2 regions of the Rhizobium sp. BK456 genome follow, and region 1 is predicted to be linked to the other one. Evidence: predicted binding sites of a transcription regulator. Region 1 holds the regulator's gene; the other holds the start of a gene.
What was found. Region 1 encodes LexA, which represses DNA repair genes until DNA is damaged. Its sites were predicted from a motif close to TGTTCNNNNTGTGTTCNG; they were not measured.

Region 1 (4,210 bases):
GTCCGCGGCGCCGATACGCCTTTCGAGATCGGTGACATCATCACCGGCAGGGCGCGGCTGACGCCTCCGGCAGGCCCAGCGCTGCCTGAACTCAACGATTTCTCCTTCAGTGCCTATTTCGACGGCATCGGTGCCAACGGCTTCTTCTATGGCGCTCCGGAGAGGGATTTGGGGGCGGGCCCGCAGGGTGCAATGTCGACGTCGGAAGCAATGCTCGAATGGCTTTACCGGCTGCGCAGCGGTATCGGCGATCGCATTCGATCGATCCTGCCCGGCGATACGGGCGCTTTTGCCGCTGCTCTGGTGACCGACGAGCGGCGCGCCATCTCGAATGCGACGACGGAGGCGCTGCGCCAGTCCGGCCTTGCTCATATCGTCGCGATCTCGGGCCTCAACATGGCGTTGTCGGCCGGCATCTTCTTCGTCGGCTTCCGGATGCTGCTCAGCCTCTTTCCAGGTGCTGCCCAGGCCTATCCGACCAAGAAGATCGCCGCAGCAGGCGCGCTCATCGCCGTCACCGCTTACTACCTGATCTCCGGCTTCGGGGTCTCGGCTGAACGCGCCTTTATCATGATGGCCATCATGCTGATTGCCGTCTTCTTCGATCGGCCGTCGATCAGCCTGCGCAATGTCGTGCTCTCGGCCCTCGTCATCATCGCCATTTCGCCCTCCGAAGTCCTGGGCCCGAGCTTCCAGATGTCCTTTGCCGCGACATTGGCGCTGGTATCGGGTTATCAGTTGTGGAAGGAGCGGCGCATTCGCGAAAACGCTTTGCTGAGGCTGCCGGTCTTCCGGCCGCTCGTTGCGGTCGCCGGTTTCTTCGGCGGCGTCTTCCTGACTTCGCTGATCGGCGGTTTTTCCACGGCGCTGTTTTCGATCGAACATTTTCATCGCCTGACCGCTTACGGCCTGCCGGCAAACCTCGCGACGATGCCGATCATCTCCTTCATCGTGATGCCGGCCGGGCTGCTGGCGATGTTGCTCATGCCGTTCGGTCTGGACGCTCCGCTCTGGAAGGTGGTCGGCTTCGGCCTTGATCTGGTGATCGCGGTCGCCAAGACAGTGTCCGGCTGGGGCGGCGATATCGGCGTCGGCCGCTTGCCCGCCTGGTATTTCGCCATCGCCGTGGCAGGCTTCCTGCTGCTGACGCTGCTCCGCACCCGGCTGCGCCATGCCGGCTCAGCAATCCTCGCCGTTTCGACCTTCATTCTGTTGATTCTGCCGGTTTCCCGGCCGCCGGATCTGGTGATTTCGGAGGATGGCGGTCTGGTCGCGCTCGTCGAGACCGCGGCAATGGCTTCCAATCGTGAAAACCCGCCGGATTTCATCTTCGACCAGTGGCAAAGAGCGCTGGTCCTGCCGACGCATCACCCGCCGAAGATGCTGGGTGGCCCCGCTATCCCGCCGGAGGGGGAAGACCGACGCGTCAGGCTTTCCCGCGAGCAACAGAATGAAGCAAGGACAGCGATGCGGGGGGCCGCCGCGGGCGGTGAAACAAACCGCTTCTCCTGCGTCAAAAAGGCCTGGTGCATATCAAGGCTTGGCAATGGCCGTGTGGTAAGCATCATCGACAATGCCGCTTATCTCGGCCCGGCCTGCGATGCAGCCGATATCGTCGTGACGCCGGTCCGCCTGCGTTTCAACAGCTGCCGCTCAGGCGCGACGCTCTTCACCGGTGAGACGCTGCGCAAGACCGGTTCCCTCGAGCTGCGCTTCGCAGATACCGGCCTGGAGGTCGCAACCGCATTCGAAACGCTGTCGCGGCCATGGATGCGCCAGCGCGCCTATGACTGGCGCAGCAACAGTTTTACCGAATCCGGCCTGTCCAGTGTCAGTGATAGCGGCGAATGAGGCCGACGAGCTTGCCCTGCACCTTGACGCGGTCGGGCCCAAAGATCCGGGTCTCGTAAGCCGGGTTGGCCGCCTCAAGCGCGATCGAGGCGCCCTTGCGGCGGAAGCGCTTCAGCGTCGCTTCCTCGTCATCGACGAGGGCAACGACGATGTCGCCGGGGCTTGCGGTGCTGCCGTTGCGGATGATCACCGTGTCGCCGTCGAAGATGCCGGCGTCGATCATCGAATCGCCCTTCACCTCCAGCGCATAATGTTCACCGGAGCCGAGCATGTCGGCGGGAACGACGATGTCGTGGGTATTGTTCTGGATTGCCGATATCGGAACACCGGCAGCGATTCGGCCCATGACCGGCACCGAGACCGAGTTGCCGTTGTCGGCGACGGGTTTTACAGGCGCGGGGGCGGCGACCGGCTGGGGCTTGCCGAGGCTGCCCTCGATGACGCTCGGCGAAAAGCCGCGCCGGGGCTGGATGCTGGGACTATAGGCTTCGGGAAGCTTGATGACCTCGAGCGCCCTGGCGCGGTTCGGTAGGCGGCGAATGAAACCGCGTTCTTCGAGCGCTGTAATCAGGCGATGAATGCCGGATTTGGAGGCCAGATCCAGGGCATCCTTCATCTCGTCGAAAGATGGCGGAACGCCGGATTCCTTCATGCGCTCATGAATGAAAAGGAGAAGCTCCTGTTGTTTGCGCGTGAGCATCGGCGTGTGACCCCTGATTGAAACAAATCCAGAACAGACACTATATGTTCCATATGTGTTCTGCAAGTAGCTAAATTTCCGTAAAACTTGCCGCCAACTCTTTGAGATTTTTATTTTCATTCGCCGGATTGGCACACATGTCTTGCATTGGGGGTGGTGCTGTCGCACATCTCTTATCGTTTGAGGGAGGGATATGATGAACGAGCGTTCCGCCAAACCGCACCCGCTGGATCATGTCGTGCTGCCCGTCGTCAATATCGATCTGGCCCGCGAGCGGCTCGGCAAGCTCGGCTTCACGGTTGCCGCCGATGCCCGCCATCCCTTCGGAACGGAGAATGCCTGTGTCTTCTTCGCCGACAAGACCTATCTGGAGCCGCTCGGTATCGCCAGCGTCGAGGAGAGCGAGGCCTCGGCGCGGCAAGGGAATGTCTTCACCGCCCGCAACCGGGCCTTCCGCTTCCGTTGCGGCGATGAGGGGCTTTCGGCGGTGGTTTTCGGCACCGAGGATGCCGGCCACGATCATCGGCACTTCGCTGCCGGCGGATCGAGCGCCGGCGAGATGCTGGAGTTCAGCCGGCCAATGAAGATGCCGGACGGTTCCGAAAGCGTCGGCAGCTTCAAACTGGCCTTTGCAGCGGATCTGCTTGCGCCGGACTTCTTTCTCTTTACCTGCCAGCGCATCAATCCATTGCCCGCCGACCGCGGCGCGCTGGAGACACATGCCAATGGCGTGACCGGCATCGCCGAGATCGCGCTGTGCGCGCCTGATGCCGCCGCCTACGCCGGTTTCGTCAGCCTTGCCATGGCGCAGTCGGCGGTCGAGAAAACCGGTTTCGGCGTCAATATCGCGGCGCCGAATGCGAAAATCAGCCTGATGACGCCGGAGGGGCTGGAGGCCTATTTCGAGGTTGCCGTCTTATCCGCCGACCGCGGCCTGCGCGGCCGGGCCATCCTCTTCACCGTCGCCGATCTTGCCGTGACAGAAGCGCATTTGGCTGCTAACGGAGTGACCTACACGCGCAAGAACAATCGCATTCTGGTGAAGCCGGCGCCCGGGCAGGGCACGCTTTTCGCCTTCGAGGAAAGATGATGAGCACTGATACGAATTCGGAAGTCAGGATCGGCGAGGGCGCAGGCCAGGTCACCTTTTCCAATACCGGCCGCCTGTCGCTGATTGCCGGCCCCTGCCAGATGGAGAGCCGCGACCACGCTTTCATGGTTGCCGGCACGCTCAAGGAGCTCTGCGCCAAGCTCGGCATCGGCCTCGTCTACAAGAGCTCCTTCGACAAGGCGAACCGCACCTCGCTGTCGGCCGAGCGCGGCATCGGGCTTGAAAAAGGCATGCAGGTCTTCGCCGATCTCAAGAAGGAATTCGGCTTTCCGGTTCTCACCGACGTTCATACCGCCGAGCAATGCGCCGAAGTGGCAAGGGTGGTCGATGTCCTGCAGATCCCGGCCTTCCTCTGCCGTCAGACCGACCTTCTGATCGCCGCCGCCGAGACCGGCCGTGCCGTCAATGTCAAGAAGGGCCAGTTCCTCGCCCCCTGGGACATGAAGAACGTCCTGAAGAAGCTCAACGCCAGCGGCAATCCTAACGTGCTGCTCTGCGAACGCGGCGCCTCCTTCGGCTACAACACGCTGGTTTCCGACATGCGCTCG
Region 2 (4,210 bases), on a different contig from region 1:
GCTCGCGGTCGAGAAGCTGACCGGTATCGGGATCCTTGAAGTCCACGTCTTCGATCCAGGCATCGGCATAGTCGACATAGCGGTCGAACAGGTTCTGTCCGTAGTCCGCATAGGATTCAAGATAAGCCTTCTGAATCTCATTGCCAATGAACTCTGCGTAGCGTGGCGCAAGATCGGCCTTGATGAATTCCAGATAGCGCTTCTCGACATCGTCGGAAAACTGCTCGCGGCGGATCGCCTGTTCCAGCACATACATCAGATGCACAGGGTCGGCGCCGATATCCGTGGTGTCGTGATTGAAGGTGGAGGCGAGCACCTTGAAGGCAAAGCGTGTCGATATGCCGTCCATGCCCTCGTCGATGCCGGCCGCATCCCGGTATTCCTGAACGCTGCGGGCGCGCGGATCGGTTTCTTTCAGGCTCTCGCCGTCATAAGTGCGCATCTTCGAGAAGAATGTCGAGTTCTCATGCTTGCGCAGGCGTGAAAGCACCGAAAAACGGGCCAGCATTTCGAGCGTTGCCGGAGCGCACGGCGTATCCGCGAGTTCCGACCCTTCGATCAGTTTCTCGTAGATCTTCTGCTCTTCCATCACCCGGAGGCAATAGGGCACCTTGATCACACAGATGCGGTCGATGAAGGCCTCATTGTTCTTGTTGGCCTTGAAGGTCTGCCACTCCGCTTCGTTCGAATGTGCGAGGACGATGCCGGAGAAGGGTATGGCGCCGATATTTTCGGAGCCGATGTAATTGCCCTCCTGCGTCGCCGTCAGCAGCGGATGCAGCATCTTGATCGGTGCCTTGAACATTTCGACGAATTCAAGCACGCCCTGATTGGCGCGGTTGAGCCCGCCCGAATAGCTGTAGGCATCGGGATCGTTCTGGGAGTAGGTCTCAAGCTTGCGGATGTCGACCTTGCCGACCAGCGACGAGATATCCTGATTGTTCTCGTCTCCGGGCTCGGTCTTGGCGATGGCGATCTGGCGCAATCGCGAAGGCTGAATTCTGACGACGCGGAAGCGGGAAATATCGCCGCCGAAGTCGTCGAGCCGCTTCAGGCACCACGGGCTCATCAGCCCGTTCAGGCGCCGCAGCGGGATGCCGTATTGCTCTTGGAGAAGCGACCCCATCGTCTCCGGATCGAAGAGGTTGAGCGGGCTTTCGAAAACAGGGCTGATTTCGTCGCCCGCCTTCAGCACGTAGATCGGATGAACCTCCATCAGCAGCTTCAGCCGCTCCGCCAAGGACGACTTGCCGCCGCCGACCGGGCCGAGGAGGTAGAGGATCTGCTTGCGCTCCTCGAGCCCCTGTGCCGCGTGACGGAAGAAGGAAACGATGCGTTCGATCGTCTCTTCCATGCCGTGGAAACCGGCAAAGGCCGGGTAGATCCGGATGGTCCTGTTCATGAAGATTCGGCCAAGCCGCGCATCTCTCGCAGTGTCGACCATCTGCGGCTCGCCAATCGCGGCGAGCAGGCGCTCGGTCGCATTGGCATAGGCGATCGGGTCTTTTTTGCAGAGATCGAGATACTCGGCCACCGACATATCGGTTTCGCGGCGCGCTTCGTAACTGCGCGTAAACGCATCGAATACGGATTCGTTCAGCATGGGCCCTCCAGTAAGGTTCTGCCGCAGGCTCAAAGTCGTATAACCATCGAGATGGCTACGACGTTCCTAAGAATCAATAATTTCGTAGCTATATTCGACGCTCACCGGCTGTTTCTTGCAACGCACAAAAACGTGCATGCACCGGTTATTTTTACTCTACGAAACTGTTTCTCATTATAGTTGAAAAAAGCACCCGTGCGGTATCAGCACATTTCGCGACGTGACAGAAAGATGAAAAGGGTGTGCAATGTCGCCCGTGATTCGAGTTCCGGAAAAATCGACGATTGGCAGCCAAATCTGCACAGAGTCGGTGCTGGACAGCATGTGCCGGTTGGCGCCCGACATGGCGGAAACGGCCGCATGCCGGCCGTGAGCCAAGCGTTCGAATCATTCGCCGCCAGCACAATTCAGCCGTTGAATGCCTTCTCCAGCCCGGCGACATCGATCTTGACCATGCCGAGCATCACCTCGGTCACGCGCCTGGCCCGCTCGCGGTCGCCGTGGGCGATCATCTCGGAAAGCATGCGCGGCACGATCTGCCAGGATAGGCCCCAGCGATCTTTCAGCCAGCCGCAGGCCTCCGGCGTGCCGCCATTGGCGAGGAATGCTTCCCAGACCCGATCGATCTCGGCCTGGCTTTCCAAGAGGATCGCGATCGAGAAGGAATGGTTGAAGCTATCGGGCGGACCCGCCTTCATCGCCAGGAAGGCCTGATTGCCGAGCGTGAACTCGATCAGCTCGACGCTGCCGGGAGGCCCGCTCGGCGTTTCCGCCGGAAGAATGGTCGTGCGGCCAACCCTGGAATCCGGGATTATGGACACATAGAATTCGACGGCTTCGCGCGCTTCCTGCGCGAACCAGAGATTTGAAACGACCTTCGCCATGATGCAGCCTCCTTGTTGACGGTAGACCCGGACGATTGTCCGATGATCCAAGGACGCCCCGCCGACGCGGTTTCCGACAAGTGCGGCTGAAATTTTCCGTCGGGTTGCCTCTGTCCTATCAAGCAGCCTTGCCGCCATGCGTAAACCCCTTGGGATAGCGGCGGCTTGGGAATGAAAGCAGAACATCTTTTCTGGTCTTTCCTTCCCGAATCACTACATTACGCGCCATGAGCAATAGTTTCGACGATATTCCCTTCTTCGACGAAGAGCCGGGCGAGATGGCGCGCAAGCCGCAGCCGCCTGCCGCGCCCGCCGGGAGGGCGCCCGCCACCGGTGGCATTGCCGCCCGCGCCATGGCCGCCCGCGACGGCGGCAGCCGGCCGGATTATCTCTCCGGGCTGAACCCCGAACAGACCGAAGCCGTCGAAACCCTGGAAGGCCCGGTCCTCGTGCTTGCGGGCGCCGGCACCGGCAAGACTCGCGTGCTGACAACTCGCATCGCACATATCCTCAATACCGGCCGCGCCTTCCCCTCGCAGATCCTCGCCGTCACCTTCACCAATAAGGCGGCCCGCGAGATGAAGGAGCGCATCGCGTTGCTCGTCGGTGGCGCCGTCGAAGGCATGCCCTGGCTCGGCACCTTCCATTCTATCGGCGTCAAACTTCTGCGCCGCCACGGCGAGCTCGTCGGCCTGCGCTCCGATTTCACCATTCTCGATACCGACGACGTCGTCCGCCTGATCAAGCAGCTGATCCAGGCCGAAGGCCTCGACGACAAGCGCTGGCCGGCCAAGCAGTTCGCCGGCATGATCGACACCTGGAAGAACAAGGGTCTCGGCCCCGCCGATATCCCTGAGGGTGATGCGCGCGCCTTCGCCAACGGCCGCGGCCGCGATCTCTATTTCGCCTATCAGGCGCGCCTGACGACGCTGAACGCCTGCGACTTCGGCGACCTGCTGATGCATCCTATCGCGATCTTCCGCAAGAACCCCGATCTTCTGAAGGAATATCACGGCCGCTTCCGCTATATCCTCGTCGACGAGTACCAGGACACCAACACCGCTCAATATATGTGGCTCCGGCTCCTCGCCCAGCGCGCCAAGGGCGAGCCGCAGAACGTCTGCTGCGTCGGGGACGACGACCAGTCGATCTATGGCTGGCGCGGCGCCGAGGTCGACAACATCCTGCGCTTCGAGAAGGATTTCCCCGGCGCCAAAGTCATCAAGCTCGAGCGCAACTACCGCTCGACCGAACATATCCTCGGTGCCGCTGCCCATCTGATCGCCCATAATGAAGGGCGGCTCGGCAAGACACTGTTCACCGACCGCTCCGATCCGGACGACGTCAAGGTGCAGGTGCACGCCTCCTGGGATTCGGAGGAGGAAGCCCGCGCCATCGGCGAGGAAATCGAGCAGCTTCAGCGCGGCAAGCATCTGCTCAACGACATGGCGATTCTCGTGCGCGCCTCCTTCCAGATGCGCGAATTCGAAGACCGCTTCGTCACCCTTGGCCTCAACTATCGCGTCATCGGCGGCCCGCGCTTTTACGAGCGCCTGGAGATCCGCGACGCCATGGCCTATTTCCGCCTGGTCGCTCAAGCCTCCGATGACCTCGCCTTCGAGCGCATCATCAACACGCCGAAGCGGGGCCTCGGCGACACGACGGTGCGCGCGCTGCACGACTATGCGCGAGCCCGCGATATCCCCATGCTTGCGGCCGCCGC

Region 2: the regulator LexA is predicted to act here: its motif matches at 2,655-2,672, upstream of FHX03_RS09360 (ATP-dependent helicase).

The regions. Positions count from the first base shown of each region.
Region 1 covers NZ_JACIAO010000003.1:278,733-282,942, reverse strand. Annotated here, with positions in the region: gene FHX03_RS10960 (ComEC/Rec2 family competence protein) at 1-1,851, shown strand, start outside; gene lexA (transcriptional repressor LexA) at 1,832-2,551, opposite strand; gene FHX03_RS10950 (VOC family protein) at 2,748-3,641, shown strand; gene kdsA (3-deoxy-8-phosphooctulonate synthase) at 3,641-4,210, shown strand, end outside.
Region 2 covers NZ_JACIAO010000002.1:640,516-644,725, reverse strand. Annotated here, with positions in the region: gene FHX03_RS09370 (PrkA family serine protein kinase) at 1-1,603, opposite strand, end outside; gene FHX03_RS09365 (VOC family protein) at 2,011-2,487, opposite strand; gene FHX03_RS09360 (ATP-dependent helicase) at 2,715-4,210, shown strand, end outside.